DNA from 2 places in the Mesorhizobium sp. WSM4983 genome. Region 1 is predicted to be linked to the other one. Evidence: predicted binding sites of a transcription regulator. Region 1 holds the regulator's gene; the other holds the start of a gene.
The links. The regulator LexA, encoded in region 1, represses DNA repair genes until DNA is damaged. The targets are predictions, from matches to a motif close to TGTTCNNNNTGTGTTCNG.

Region 1 (7,890 bases):
GCAGCAAGCAGCTGTGCCTGGCGCCTGTCGTCGAGCTTGGCCGCAAGCGCCGGGCCACCCTCGAGATAGGGCAGGGTGGCTACGAGAATATCAAATAGCGCCTTGTCGTCCATCTTGCGCATATGGACGCCGTTCAGCGCCTCGAGCTTGGCGAAGTCGAACCGGGCGGCGCCCTTGTTGACGTCGGCGATGTCGAACCAGGAGATCATATCCTTGATCGACATCACCTCGTCGTCGCCGTGGCTCCAGCCGAGCCTGGCCAGATAGTTGAGCACGGCCTCCGGCAGATAGCCCATGGCGCGATAAGCCTCGACGCCGAGCGCGCCGTGGCGCTTCGACAGCTTGGCGCCGTCGGCACCATGGATCAGCGGGATGTGCGACATCGACGGCACGGTCCAGCCCATGGCGTTGTAGATTACGGTCTGGCGCGCGGCGTTGGTCAGGTGATCGTCGCCGCGGATGATGTGGGTGACGCCCATATCGTGATCGTCGACGACGACGGCATGCATGTAGGTCGGGTTGCCGTCCGAGCGCAGGATGATGAAGTCGTCGAGGTCCTTGTTCGGGAATCGCACCTCGCCCTGCACGCGGTCGTGCACGACGGTCTCTCCTTCGGTCGGCGCCTTGATGCGGATGGCGCCCTTGACGCCGGGAGGCGCCTCGGAGGGGTCGCGGTCGCGCCACTGGCCATTGTAGCGCGGCGGCAGCCCCTTGGCCCGCGCCGCCTCGCGCATCGCCTCCAGCTCGGCAGGCGTCTCATAGCTGTAATAGGCCTTGCCCAGCCGTACGAGCTCCTCTGCCACCTCACGGTGGCGCGGCGCTCGCTCGAACTGCGACACGGCCTCGCCGTCCCATGAGAGGCCGAGCCAGGTCAGCCCGTCCAGGATAGCGGCCGTCGCCGCTTCGGTGGAGCGCTCGCGGTCGGTGTCCTCGATGCGCAGCAGCATCGTGCCGCCGGTGTGCCTGGCGTAGAGCCAGTTGAACAGCGCCGTGCGCGCCCCGCCGATGTGCAAATAGCCGGTGGGCGAGGGGGCAAAGCGGGTGACGACCTTGTCGGACATGGAACTCTCGGAAGAAGCTCTGAAGCGGGCATGATTGCGCGGACTTTCGCGCGGTGGGCGTTCATGTAGCATAGGAGGTCTGGGGCGCAAGGGGCAGACCCGATGGCTGGACGTGGCCGGGGTGCGGAGGAGGGCGAGGAGACGGCGGCTGGCGTGAGCGAGCGCCTGCTGTTTGCCGACACCATACCTGCCGAGGCAGTACCGGTTTTGGTTCCCGTACCGCGTCCGGCCACCGAGATTTTGCCGCCGGACGGCGATGCTTCGCTACAAGCTCCTCCGCCGGCGGCCATCGACTTAATCCGCAGGCGGTTCCGCCGTGCCTCGTTTTCCGTGTTTCGCCGGGGTGTGGCCGAGGCAGCCTCAACCGAGCTCGACCGCGGCATCGGCTTCCTGCTGGTGCCGGTGTTCCTGGCCGCCGGCGTGATACTCTATTATTCCGTGAGCGCCGAGCCGGATCTTTACAGACCGCTGGCGGCGGTGGCGCTGATGGCTCTATGCGCGGCGGTTTCGCGCCCCTGGCTGAAGACACACCTGGTCTTTATGGCGGCGCTGTTTTGCGCGCTGGGCTTCGTCGCCGCGAAGGTCGAGACCTGGCGCGCCGCTACACCGATGCTCGGCTCCGAAATCCAGACGCGGCTGACAGGCCGCGTCGTCATCGCCGAGGAAATGGCCAATGGCCGCGTCAGGCTGACCATCGATCTCGTCTCGACCGCGCATCCAAAGCTGCGCTACGCACCGGATCGCGTCAGGGTCTCGGCACGCAGGATCCCGGCCGGCATGAAGGCCGGATCGCTGGTGACGGGTTACGCGCGGCTCCTGCCGCCGACAGGGCCGGTCCGTCCGGAAAGTTATGATTTTTCCTTCGACAGCTATTTTTCCGGCATCGGCGGCAGCGGATTTTTCCTCGGCGACCCGAAACTCATTCCGCCAACCGACCCGATCGGCCAGACGAGCATCGCCTCGGCCATCGAGAACGCGCGCGAAAATATTGCCGACCACATCAGAAGCACCGTCGGCGGACCCGAAGGCGAAATTGCCGCCGCACTGATCGTCGGCGTGCGCGCCGGCATTCCGGAGGACATCAACGAGGCGATGCGGCGGACCGGCATCTATCACATCATCTCGATTTCGGGCCTGCACATGGCGCTGGTCGCCGGCACGGTCATGCTTCTGCTGCGCGGCGCCTTTGCGCTGTTCCCGGATTTTTCGTCACGCCGGCCGGTGAAGAAATATGCCGCGGCAATCGCGCTTATGTCGATCGCCGCCTACCTCCTCATCTCCGGCGTGGTGGTCGCCGCCGAGCGAAGCTTCATCATGCTGGCCGTGATGCTGATCGCCGTGCTTTTCGACCGCGCCGCGCTGACGATGCGCAATTTGGCGATCTCGGCCATCGCCGTCATCCTGGTGTCGCCGCATGAAGTGGTTGGCCCGAGCTTTCAGATGTCGTTCGCGGCAACCGCCGCCCTTGTCGGCGCCTATGCCGGCTGGTCCGACTACCGCGCCGGCAAGGTGAGAGCGCCGCCGGCAAAGCGTTCGTTCCTGCGGTTCATGTCGCACAAACTGGCAGTCGGAGCAGGTGGCGCCGCGATGACGTCGATCATTGCCGGAAGTGCCACGGCGCTGTTTGCCATCTGGCATTTCCAGCGCGTCTCGCCGCTTAGCCTGCTGGCCAATCTCGCGATCATGCCGATCGTCACGATCGTGATGTTTCTCGCCGTCGCCAGCGCGGTCATGATGCCGTTCGGCTTCGACGGGCCCTTCCTCTATTTGATGGGCAAGGGCCTGGCGGCGATGATCGCGATCTCGGCGTGGATTTCGGAGTGGTCGCCGGTCGATGCCGTGGGCCTGATCTCGATCCATTCGGTGCTGCTGGCGACGATCGCGCTCGTCATCGCCACGATGGCGACTACGTGGCTCAGGCTGGCCGCGATTCCTTTCGCTGCCGCGGCCGTCATGATGATCCCGCAGGTGCGCACGCCCGACCTGCTGATCTCGGAGGACGCGCATCTGGTGGCGATGCCGATCGGCGGCGGCGAACTCGCCATCAATCGTGCCCGCTCGAACGAGTTCACCACCGATAACTGGAAACGCGCGCTCAAGGCCGAAACGATCGTGCCGCCGGAGACATTCGCCAAGGGCACGCTGGACATAGCCGATCCCGTCGACCTGCCGCCTGGATCGCCCTTTTACTGCACGGGCGATCTCTGCATTGGCCGGCATCCATCAGGCGCGATCGTCGCGCTCGCCGAAAAACGCGAAGCTGCCCGGCCTGCCTGCGACTTCGCAGACCTCATCGTCATCAACGACGCCACGGCCTACAATCCCTGCCGCGATCCGCGTGTCCTCGTTGTCACCAAGCGGCAGCTCGCGCGCGACGGCAGTGCCGCCGTCTTCTTCGATCCGCAATCGGCGACGGCGCGAGCAACCATTCAATACGCCGTCGAAAAACCGTACCGCCCTTGGCACGAACAGCGGCGCTACTCGCGTGAGGCGAGGGGGTTGGCGCCTTACAAGAAGCCCGAGAAGCCGAAAGCCAAGCCGCAGCCCCTCAGTAGCGGCGGATGAGCCCGACGAGCTTGCCCTGAACCTTGACGCGATCGGGACCGAAGATGCGCGTCTCATAGGCCGGATTGGCAGCCTCGAGCGCGATGGAGGCGCCCTTGCGGCGGAAGCGCTTCAGCGTCGCCTCCTCGTCATCGACCAGCGCCACGACGATCTCCCCGGGGCTCGCAGTGCTGGCGTTGCGGATGATGACCGTGTCGCCGTCGAAGATGCCGGCCTCGATCATCGAATCGCCTTTGACCTCGAGCGCGTAGTGCTCGCCGCCCGCGATCATGTCCGGCGGCACTGTGATCGAATGCGTCTGGTGCTGGATGGCGTCGATCGGCACGCCGGCGGCAATGCGACCCATCACCGGGATGGAGACGGCTGAAACGGCGTCGTCGTCATTGCTGGGCGTCGGCGTGCGGGCGGGCGCCGCGGGTTTGATCTGGCGGCCGAGATTGCCTTGGCCGCCCTGGATGACGCTCGGCGAGAATTTCTTCGCCGCATTGAGGCCGGGCGCGATCGAGTCAGGTAGGCGCAGCACTTCAAGAGCACGCGCCCGGTTCGGAAGCCGGCGAATGAAACCGCGCTCCTCCAGCGCCGTGATCAGGCGGTGGATGCCCGATTTCGAGGCAAGGTCGAGCGCTTCCTTCATCTCATCGAAAGACGGCGGAATGCCGCTTTCCTTGAGCCGTTCATGGATGAACATCAGCAGTTCATGTTGTTTGCGCGTCAGCATGGCGGCCCCCATGGGTTCTGAAACCAGAATCAGAAAAACAAACCCAGAACAAACACTATCTGTTCCAGTTGTGTTCCGCAACCGTTTAAAGTTTAGTGAATGTGTTGACGTTTTGTTCAGCGTAACATCAGAACGGTGCATTCCTCGCCGGCTTCAGCCGCCGGTGCGAAGGGTTGGCGCACGATCAGGCCATTGGCATCGGCGAGCATCCTCAACATCGAGGAATCCTGGATGCCGAACGGTGTTGCGATCAACCCCCCCGCATCTTCGCGGACCACGGCGCGCACATAGTCCTGCCTCAGATCGTTGGCGTGCATTGCGGCGCCTAGCCGGGCCGTGCGGATTTCCTGCCGGCAGGACCGGCCGCCCAGCCGCGCCAGAAGCGGCTTCAGGAACACCTGCGAGCAGACCAGGCTTGCGACCGGATTGCCGGGCAGGCCGATGCAGCGAATGTCGCCGAGCCGGCCAAACATCAACGGCTTGCCGGGACGCATGGCGATCTTCCAGAAGTCGAGCTGCATGCCTTCGCCGGTCAGCACGTCATGGATCAAGTCGTGGTCGCCGACGGAGGCGCCGCCAAGCGTGACGATGACGTCGGCGCCGGCCTTGACCGCCTTCTTGACCAGGGCCGCGACCGCGTCCTTGCGGTCGGCGGCGATGCCGAGGTCGAGCGAGCGCGCGCCGACCGACTGGGCCGTAGCTGTGACGCCACAGGCATTCGACGAGATGATCTGGTCGGGGCCGAGCGCGCTGCCCGGCGGCAGCAATTCATCGCCGGTGGCGATGATGGCGAGCAGCGGCTGCCGCACCACGTTGAGACTCGGATGGTTGGCCGATGCCGCCAGCGAAAGCGCCGCCGGATCGAGCTGGCGGCCTTTTTCGAGGAGCAGGTCGCCCTCGCAGAAGTCGAGGCCGCGGCGACGGACGTTGCGTCCCTCCGCGGTCGGCTCGGTCACTTCGATGCCGCCGCCGCCGAGATCGCGGACATTCTCCTGGATAACGATGGTATCGGCGCCTTCGGGGAGCGGCGCGCCGGTGAAGATGCGCACGGCCTCGCCCTTGCCGACAGAGCCGGTGAAGCCACGCCCGGCGGGCGCCATGCCGATCACGGAGAGCCGGGCCGGCGCCGAGGCTACGTCGGCGGCCCGTACGGCATAGCCGTCCATCGCCGACGCATTGAAGGGCGGCTGGGTGCGCAGAGCCACCACCGGGTCGGCCAGCACCCGGCCGGCTGCTTCGGCCAGCGGCACGCTTTCGCCTGGCAGCGCGGTCGCGCCGTCCAACAGGCGTTGGAGCGCCTCGGCGACCGGAAGCAAAGCCATGCTAAGAACCGGCCTTGTAGTCGCCCGACTTGCCGCCGGTCTTCTCGACCAGCCTGATGCCGGAAATCGCCATGGCGCGGTCCGCTGCCTTGGCCATGTCGTAGATGGTGAGGCAGGCGACCGACGCCGCGGTCAGCGCCTCCATTTCCACCCCGGTCTTGCCGGTAACCCTGGCAAGCGCGCTGACCCTCAGGCCAGGGAGCGCGTGGTCGGGCTCGATCTCGACGGCAACCTTGGTGAGAAGGAGGGGATGGCAAAGCGGGATGAGCTCATGCGTCTTCTTGGCCGCCATGATGCCGGCGATGCGCGCCGTGCCCAGCACGTCGCCTTTCTTGGCGTCGCCGGCCAGGATCATCTCCAGCGTTTCCGGCTGCATGGTGACATACCCTTCGGCGATGGCCGTGCGCGTCGTCTCGGCCTTGCCGCCGACATCGACCATGTTGGCTTCGCCCTTGGCGCCGAGATGCGTAAGCGCGGGCATCCTCAAACGGCCTCGGCCGGCGCCTTGCCCGTCAGCAGAAGGGCGGTCGCGGCGGCCACGTCGGCCTGCCGCATCAGGCTTTCGCCAACGAGGAAGGTGCCGATCTTGCTCTTTTCCAGCCGCCGGCAGTCCTGATGGGTGAAGATGCCGCTCTCGCTGACCAGCAGCCGGTCGTCCGGGACCATGGCGGCAAGCCGCTCGGAAACGTCGAGGCTGGTTTCGAAGGTTCTCAAATCGCGGTTGTTGATGCCGATCAGCCGCGACGAGAGGCGAAGCGCGCGTTCCATCTCCTGTTCGTCATGCACCTCGACCAGCGCGTCCATGCCGAGATCGAAGGCCGTGACTTCCAATTCACTGGCCAAGGCGTCGTCGACGCTCGCCATGATGATGAGGATCGCGTCCGCGCCCCAGGCGCGGGCTTCATGAACCTGATACGGGTCGAAGAGGAAATCCTTGCGCAGGGCGGGCAGGCCAACGGCGGCGCGCGCTGCGGTCAGAAAGCCGGGCGCGCCCTGGAAGGACGGTGCGTCGGTCAGCACCGAAAGACAGGCAGCACCGCCTTGCTGATAGGCCCTGGCGAGCGCCGGCGGGTCGAAGTCGGCGCGGATCAAGCCCCTGGAAGGGCTGGCCTTCTTGATCTCCGCAATCAGCGTGAAGCCGCCGGCCTTCCGCTTGGCCTCAAGCGCCGCAAGGAAGCTGCGCGGGGGTTCCGCATCCTTGGCCTTCGCCTTGACCTCGGCAAGCGGCGCGCTGAGCTTCGCGGCGGCGATCTCATCGCGCTTGTAGGCTTCGATCTTGCGCAGGATATCGGACAAAATTCTAACCGTTCGAAATCTCGATGAGCTTGTCGAGCACCGCCAGCGCCCGGCCGCTGTCAATGGCCTGCGCTGCTGCCTCGATGCCATCGCCGAGCGTCGTCGCCTTGCCGGCCACCACCAGCCCGGCGCCGGCATTCATCAGCACGGTGTCGCGATAAGCGCCGGCAGCGCCGCCCAGCATATCGCGCAATGCCCTGGCATTGTAGGCCGCTTCGCCGCCGCGCAGATCTTCCTTGTTATGCCGCTTCAGTCCGACCGCTTCCGGAGTGAGGGTAAAGGTGCGGATCTCGCCGCCGGCGAGCTCTGCGACCTGCGTCTCGCCCGTGGTGGTGATCTCGTCATAACCGTCGCCGTGCACGATCCAGGCATGATCGGTACCCAGCGCCTTCAGCGTCTCAGCCACCGGCATGATCCATTCGGGCAGGAAGACGCCAACCATCTGCCGGCCGACGCCGGCTGGATTCGACAGCGGCCCGAGCAGATTGAAGATGGTGCGCGTGCCGAGCTCGCCCCGGACAGGACCGACATGCTTCATCGCCGGATGATGCGCTGGCGCGAACATGAAGCCGACGCCGGCTTCCTGGATGCAGCGGCCGATCGTCTCCGGTGCGATGTCGACTTTGACGCCTAGCGCCATCAGCACATCCGCCGCGCCGGTCAGCGAGGACAGGCCGCGATTGCCGTGCTTGGCCACCGGGACGCCCGCGGCGGCGATGACGAATGCCGATCCGGTCGAAATGTTGACCGAATGCGAATTGTCGCCGCCGGTGCCGACGATGTCGATGGCGCCGCGCGGGGCTTCGACGCGGAGCATCTTGGCGCGCATCGTGGCGACCGCGCCGGAGATCTCGCTCACGGCCTCGCCGCGCACGCGCAACGCCATCAGGAAGCCTCCGATCTGCCCCGGCGTCGCGTCGCCCGACAT
Region 2 (7,890 bases), 350 kb from region 1:
GTGGTGCCGACACCGCCGGCCGCCGGCATGAAGGTGTAGATTTGCGATTCGGAGTTTTCCTCCCGCCCCGGCCCCTGCAGCGCGCGAATGACGGAACGCACCAGATCGGCGGTGGTGATCGGCTTCACCAGGAAGTCGGCGACTTGGAGCTGAACCAGGATGCGCACCGCCGCCGCATTGAATTCCTGCGTGACGACGACCACGGGCACGCGGCCTTCGATCCTGCGCATGATGCGCTGCAGCGACTCGATCTCTTCGAGCTTGGCCGCGTCCATGTCGACAATGACGGCGCCGAAATCGGTCTCCTGGACCTCGCCGCGCAGTTCGTTGACGCTTTTCTCGACCGTCAAAAGCTCGATGACCTCGGATGCAGCGAAAGCCGTCCGCGTGTCCTGCGAAAACGCCCGATCGGTCGAAACGAGCAGGATCTTCTTGGTCTTGGTGCCCGATGCCATGGTCGTCAGCTCATCAGTCTGCTGTCGTTGATACCGATGTCGTCGAAGCCGGCGCCGCGCCGGCCTTCGCGCCCGCGGCATTGGCCGTGGAGCTCGTGCTCGGAGCCGGCACCAGGAGCCTGGTGTTCTGGACGCCGTACTGCCAGGGGTCGACCATCTGCATGGCTGTGTTGGACGCCTGGGCGTTGCCGGCGGCCGGAGACACGCCTTCGGTGCGCACATAGTCGTCGCTGGTGCAGCCGGAGAGCGCGCCGGCGAGCAGCAGAGCGATGCAAGGAGCCAGACGCATGGCTTCAGTCCTTCGGCAGATCGAGGAAATGGCCCGACGTGGTCGCCGCCACCGGACGGGCCCCGCTGCCGTCGGCCAGCGCCAAGGGGCGCTTGGGAGCGGAAGCGTCGACTTCCTCGGTGTTGTTCAGGAAGTAGTCGGCATTGCTTGGCGGGCGCGTTCCGTCGGTGGGTTCGACCATCTTCTTCGACGGGTCGACCGGCTTGACCAGGTAGGGCGTGACGATGATCACCAGATCGGTCTCGCGCCGCTGATAGGATTTCGAGGAGAACAGCGGACCGAGAACCGGCAGCTTGCCGAGCCCCGGCAGGCGCGAGGTGGTGATGTCGTTCTGCGACTGCAGAAGGCCCGCGATCATGAAGCTCTGGCCGTTTTTCAAGTCGACCGACGTCTTGGCGCGACGCACGATGAAGGCAGGAATGGAAATGCCGCTGCTGACTTCGATCGACGCAGAGGGATCGATCGACGAAACTTCCGGCGCGATATCGAGGCTGACCAGTCCACCCTTGAGCACTGTCGGCGTGAAATCCAGACCGACGCCGTATTTCTTATAGCTGACGCTGATCTTGCCGTTGTCCTCGGACACCGGGATCGGGAACTCGCCGCCGGCAAGGAAGCTCGCCGTCTGGCCAGAGCGGGCGATCAGGTTCGGCTCGGCCAGCCGCCGGGCGAGACCGCGCTCTTCCAGCGCCTTGATGGCGATGTCGATCGAAACCCCGTTGGAAAGCAACCGGCCGATGATCTCGCCGGTCCCGGCGGTCGGCACGGTGCCCGGGTCGATGATGACGTCGCGACCGCCGACGCCGAAGGCAAAGTTGGCCCCGTATTTGGCACCGAGATCCTGTCCCGCCTGCCGGTTGATCTCGACGAAACGGACATTGAGCTGAACCTGCTGCGAGGACGAGATGTTGACCGAGTTGATCACTTCCTCATTGCCGGAGAAGCGCGACGCGATCTTGCTCGCCTTGTCGGCCGCGACCGCGTCTTCCGCCTCGCCCGAAAGCACCACGCGGCCGTTGGCCGAACCGACCTTGATCTTGGCATCCGGCACGCTGGCGCGGATGGTGTTGGCCAGTTGGTCGGTGTCCAGCGTCACCTCGATGTCGATGGTGCCGACGAGCTGCTTGTTCTGATCGAACAGCGCGATGCCGGTGGTGCCGAGATTGTTGCCCAACACATAGAAGGACTTGTCGGTCAGCGGATTGACGTTGGCGATCTCCGGATCGCCGATGACGATCTGATAGAAGGCCGCGTTCGTCATGATCGTCTTGGGCTTGCCCTTGGCGACTTTGATCGAGGCGTTCTTGGTCGCCGAGACGTATACGACGTCGTTGTTTGCCTGGGCCGGCGCCCCAAAGGCCAGCATTCCGGCGGCTGCCAGAAAGGCGCCCGCCGCCATTGCACGCAGAAGGCGCAGCCCTCTCGTCGTCCGTTCTTTGTTCAACACATGCATTGTCCCGTTCCCGCCGGTCCCCACCGGCTATTGTTCTTGTTCCTTGGAAGGAACGACGTCTCCCTCGGCGGGCTTGGAGGGAACCTTGTATTCCTCCACCTTCGTGCCACGGGACACGATCACCGTCTTGAATTTTGGCTCCTCCGGATCCTTCGCCACCGCCTTGACCAGCGAGGCGGCGCTTGCCTCGGCGCTCGCGGCAACCGAACCGCCGAAGGAAGAGATGGTGGTAAGCCCGTTGCCGCTGGCGCTGGCATCGGCGGCGGACCGCAAAGACAGCGACAAGGAGCCGACGGTGCGGGCGAGCGCTACCTTCTGCGCCCCTTCGTTCGTGACCTCGAGGGTGACGGAATTGGCGACCTGCGGCTCGGTCTTGCGCTCGTCCGCGCCCTGCCCGACCGAAAGCACCTTGGCGTCGGAGACGACGATTTCGGACGTGACCGTCGAGCCGGCTGCCCCTTGCGCGTTCTTGGACACTTCCTGGATTTCGCCGGCATCGCGCGTCAGCACGACGTCGACCCGGTCGCCCGGCGTGATGAAGCCGCCGACGCCGGCGATCTCGTCGGTGCGGATGGTGACTGCCCGCATGCCCGGCGACAGCATGTTGGAAAGTGTGGCGCGGCCATTCGGTCCCGACAGCTTGGCGAGCAGCACCGGCTCGTTGACCTCGATCGGCGACAGCACGACGCGGCTGCCTTCGGCCAGCAGCTTGTCGACGGTCGGGAAGGCGCCTTGCGGCAGAGAATCCTGCGGCCACGGAATTTCGGTGAGTTGCGACCGGTCGAGCTGCATGCCGTAGCGCAGCGGCGCATTCGCCACGACGATGGTCTTGAACTCGACTTTGGGCTCGTGCGGCACCACGATCGATGCCGTCTTCTGCTCGGACTGGGCCCTCGCCTGGCTTTTGACCCAGAAGTCCGCGGCAAAGATCGAGATCGCGCCGAAAACGGCTGCGATGCCGATCATGGTTATGGCCCTGCCCTTCACAACGAACCCCTGACGCCCCGTGGTCTTTTGCCGTTGAGGCTCACGCTAGGCGTTAATGTTAAAGAATCAGGAATCCGAAGGGGTGGAGCCCGCCCTATTTCCGGCGGCTTGGTTATCGAATGGTTTTGGAATAAGAGACAGTTTGATCCCTGAACGGAACAGGAACTCGTTCGCCCGCCAAAAGCGTGGCAGTATCGAGGAGTGATTCGCAGTACCGGACACAATGGCTAGCATGGACGACACCAGCGATCTTTTCGGCAACCCGGAAAAGCAGCCCCAGCAAGTACGCGCGCCCTCGCGGCCGGCCGATCCGCTGGTGCAGGCCGCGAAGCGCTCGGCCGCCGCCCGCGACGGCAGCGAGAGCTACAGCGCCGCCGACATCGAGGTGCTTGAGGGGCTGGAGCCGGTGCGCCGCCGCCCAGGCATGTATATCGGCGGCACCGACGACAAGGCGATGCATCACCTCTTCGCCGAGGTGATCGACAATTCGATGGACGAGGCGGTGGCCGGCCACGCGACCTTCATCGACGTCGAGCTTTCGGCGGACGGATTTCTTACCGTCACCGACAATGGCCGCGGCATTCCGATCGACCCGCATCCGAAGTTCAAGAAGCCGGCGCTCGAAGTCATCATGACGACGCTGCATTCGGGCGGCAAGTTCGACTCCAAGGTCTACGAGACCTCCGGCGGTCTGCACGGCGTCGGCGTATCCGTAGTCAACGCGCTGTCCGACCACCTCGAGGTCGAGGTCGCGCGCGGACGCCAGCTCTATCGCCAGCGCTTCTCGCGCGGCGTTCCGGTGAGCGGGCTGGAGCACCTCGGCGAGGTGCACAACCGCCGCGGCACCAGGACCCGCTTCCATCCCGACGAGCAGATCTTCGGCAAAGGCGCCGCCTTCGAGCCGGCCCGGCTCTACCGCATGACGCGCTCGAAGGCCTATCTGTTCGGCGGCGTCGAGATCCGCTGGACCTGCGATCCCTCGCTGATCAAGGAAAAGGATCAAACTCCGGCCAAAGCCGAGTTCCATTTCCCGGGCGGCCTGAAAGACTACCTCAAGGCCACCCTCGGCGACGAATTCCAGGTCACGCGCGAAGTCTTCGCGGGCAAAAGCGACAAGCAGGGCGGCCACGGCTCGCTGGAATGGGCGGTGACCTGGTTCGGCGGCGACGGCTTCCTCAACTCCTACTGCAATACGATTCCCACTCCCGAGGGCGGCACGCATGAGGCGGGCTTCCGCAACGTGCTGACGCGCGGGCTTCGCGCTTATGCCGACCTCATCGGCAACAAGCGCGCCTCGATCGTCACGACCGAGGACGTCATGATCTCGGCCGCCGGCATGCTGTCGGTATTCATCCGAGAGCCGGAATTCGTCGGCCAGACCAAGGACAGGCTGGCCACCATCGAGGCGATGCGCATCGTCGAAACCGCCATCCGCGACCCGTTCGACCACTGGCTGGCCGACAACCCGCAGGAAGCCTCGAAGCTTCTCGAATGGGTGATCGCGCGCGCCGACGAGCGTGTGCGCCGGCGCCAGGAAAAGGAAGTCTCGCGCAAGAGCGCGGTACGCAAGCTGCGCCTGCCGGGCAAGCTCGCCGACTGCACGCAGAACGCCGCGGCCGGCGCCGAGATCTTCATCGTCGAGGGCGACTCGGCCGGAGGCTCGGCCAAGCAGGCACGCGACCGCGCCAGCCAGGCGGTGCTGCCGCTGCGCGGCAAGATCCTCAACGTCGCCAGCGCCGGCAACGACAAGCTTGCCGCCAACCAGCAGATTTCCGACCTGATCCAGGCGCTCGGCTGCGGCACGCGCTCGAAATATCGCGACGAGGACCTGCGCTACGACCGCGTTATCATCATGACCGACGCCGACGTCGACGGCGCGCATATCGCTTCGCTTTTGATCACCTTCTTCTACCAGGAGATGCCTAACCTGATCCGCGGTGGCCATCTCTATATGGCCGTGCCGCCGCTCTATTCGATCCGTCAGGGCGGTAAGGTGGCCTATGCACGTGACGACGCGCACAAGGACGAATTGCTTCGCACCGAATTCACCGGGCGCGGCAAGGTCGAGATCGGCCGCTTCAAGGGCCTTGGCGAGATGATGGCCTCGCAGCTCAAGGAAACCACGATGGACCCGAGGAAGCGCACGCTTCTCAGGGTCGACGTGATCGATGCCGAGCAGGCGACCAAGGACGCCGTCGACGCGCTGATGGGCACCAAGCCCGAGGCCCGCTTCCGCTTCATCCAGGAACGCGCCGAATTCGCCGAGGCCGACGTGCTGGATATCTGAACGCGGACTGGTCCATAACAGGCTCCGGGACGGAGACTTGCATGTGACCTGGACGCGGCTGAAGGATCTAGCCGGGACACCGTTAAGTGAGCTGACCCAGCCGACGCGCTCGGACTGGATCTTCGCCCTGCGCACGGTTTCTGCCGGGCTGATCGCGCTGCTTGCCGCCTACGCCTTAAAGCTCGATCATCCGCAGTGGGCGATGATGACCGTGTTCATCGGCGCGCAGCCGGTCGCCGGCATGGTGCTGGCGAAAGGCTTCTACCGCCTGCTCGGTACGCTGGCCGGCGGCCTGGCGGCGATCGGCATCACATCGCTGTTCGGCACCAATCCCTGGCTCTTGGTGACGGTGCTGGCACTATGGATCGGCGTCAGCACCCTCGTTTCCTCGCTGCTGCGCAATCCGGAAGCCTATGGCGCCGCCCTTGCCGGCTATACAGCGATGATCATCAGCCTGCCGGCATTCGGGCAGGCGCATCTCGTCGTCGATCTCGCTGTCGCGCGCTGCGCCGAAATTGTCCTCGGCATCGTCTGCGCCGGCGTCACCAGCCGGCTGATCCTGCCGAAGCTCGCGGCGGACGCCATCATCTCCAGGCTGAAACGCAGCATTCTCGATCTCGCCGACTACGCCTCAGGCGCCTTTTCCGACGGCGATCCGGCCGGTCTTGCCGCTCTCCAGCGCAAGCTGATCACCGATGCCCAGACACTTGCCGAAATGCGCACCTATGCGCGCCTCGAAGCGCCGAGCTTCGCCACGCGCGCCCATCCGGTCCGGCGCACGATCGGACAGCTCCTGTGGGCGCTCTCGGCGGCCCGCGCGCTGCATACCCATGCCGCGCCGGAGAATGCGACGCTCATCCCTGTTCGCAGCGAATTGAAGGCAATCGTCGGGGAACTCGCTACGACGCGCGACGCGTTGGACGACACCGGCCCATGGGTGGCCCGGCTCGAGGCAATCGCGATCAGGGCAAGAGAAACGGCGCCGGTGGCCACCGATCCCGGTGAAGACAAGGTCGGCACCATCACCCGCCTCACCATTGCCGCCGATTTCGCGGAGGCGCTGAAGCAGGTGATGCGCGGCTTGGATGCGCTTCGCTCGCCGGTTTCCCGAACGTCTCGTGAGCGGCAGCAGCCGGCCCTGGTCGTGCACCGCGACTATCATGCGGCCTGGCGCAATGCGGTGCGCGCCGCGCTCGCCACGCTTCTGGTGGCCGCCTTCTGGCTGACCACCAAATGGTCGGAGGCGGCGGGCACCGTCATTCTCGTCGCCGTCGTCTCCAGCCTGTTCGCGGCACGTCCCGATCCGGTTCAGTCGGCCTGGGGCTTCTTCACCGGAACGCTCCTCGCTTTGCCTTTCGCTTTCCTCGTCGGCCAGATCGCAATGCCGGCGCTGCCCGGCTTCGGCTGGTTCACCCTCTTTGTCGTGCCGATCCTGGTGCCGGCAGCGCTCGGCATGGCCAATCCGCGGCATGTCGGCGTGGCGACCGCCTTCGCCATCAATTTCCTGGCTTTCCTCAGCCCGCACCAGATGATGACCTATGATCCCGGCCCGTTCTTCGCCGGATCGGCATCGATCCTGGTCGGCATCCTGATCGCCATCGGCGTCTTCATCGTCGTTCTGCCGGCCAATCCCTGGGCCACTGTTGAGCGCATCTCGAAGGCGATGCGCGAGGACCTGGCGCGCCTTTGCCTGCATGAGCGCGTCCCCAGGCGTTCGGCCTTCGAAAGCTTGGCCTATGACCGGATCAACCAGTTGATGCCGCAACTGCAGCAGACCGGGAGGAAAGGCGACCCTATTCTTGGCGGCAGCATTGCCGCCGTGACCGTCGGCCTCGAAGTGCTCCGGCTGCGCCAGGCGCAACTGAACTCTGCCGTGCCACGCGAGACGGTGGAGTCGATCGGCAACTTCCTGCGCGGCCTGGCGCGGGAATTGCTGTTCAGGAGGCATGGCGAGCCGCAGACCTCGACCATCGCCGTGGCGCGGGAATATGCGGCGAGCATCGCCGGTCGCAGCGACCGGCCGGAAATGCTTCAGGTTGCGGCCTCACTGCGCATCATCGCTGCCGCGATGCAGGATTATCCGGATTTTTTCGCGAAGGGGCACCCTTAGACGGGCCGGGCCGGGATACGTGAGCATCGAGCAGGAAGCCGCCAGGCCGGCCACACCTGGCACCGACGTGCGCTAGGCGGCGGCAATTGCCAGCGCATGCCCGCGCGCGTTCTCGCGCAGCGCGTCGAGATGGATCGACTTCACCAGTCCGGCGAGATCGCCCTCGGCCGATTGCCCGCCGAGTTCCTTCAGCATCAGCCAGCTCACCTCCTGCACGCCGGCGACACGCTTGCCGTTGGCGACCTCGCGCCAGATCTTCAGCGCGCGCAGGATGATGCCGTGCGTGGCGGCGGCGAGGCCTGCGCTGCG

Region 2: a site for LexA is predicted at 3,334-3,351, ahead of parE (DNA topoisomerase IV subunit B). Genes of this name have one in related genera too.

Annotation. Positions count from the first base shown of each region.
Region 1 is NZ_JARTVM010000001.1:187,616-195,505, reverse strand. It holds gene gltX (glutamate--tRNA ligase) at 1-1,061, opposite strand, end outside; gene P9254_RS01050 (ComEC/Rec2 family competence protein) at 1,164-3,626, shown strand; gene lexA (transcriptional repressor LexA) at 3,610-4,344, opposite strand; gene P9254_RS01040 (molybdopterin molybdotransferase MoeA) at 4,461-5,666, opposite strand; gene moaC (cyclic pyranopterin monophosphate synthase MoaC) at 5,668-6,147, opposite strand; gene trpC (indole-3-glycerol phosphate synthase TrpC) at 6,150-6,962, opposite strand; gene trpD (anthranilate phosphoribosyltransferase) at 6,967-7,890, opposite strand, start outside.
Region 2 is NZ_JARTVM010000001.1:533,908-541,797, forward strand. It holds gene P9254_RS02755 (AAA family ATPase) at 1-455, opposite strand, end outside; gene P9254_RS02760 (hypothetical protein) at 469-744, opposite strand; gene P9254_RS02765 (type II and III secretion system protein family protein) at 749-2,143, opposite strand; gene cpaB (Flp pilus assembly protein CpaB) at 2,225-3,163, opposite strand; gene parE (DNA topoisomerase IV subunit B) at 3,417-5,471, shown strand; gene P9254_RS02780 (FUSC family protein) at 5,515-7,581, shown strand; gene P9254_RS02785 (DUF2336 domain-containing protein) at 7,654-7,890, opposite strand, start outside.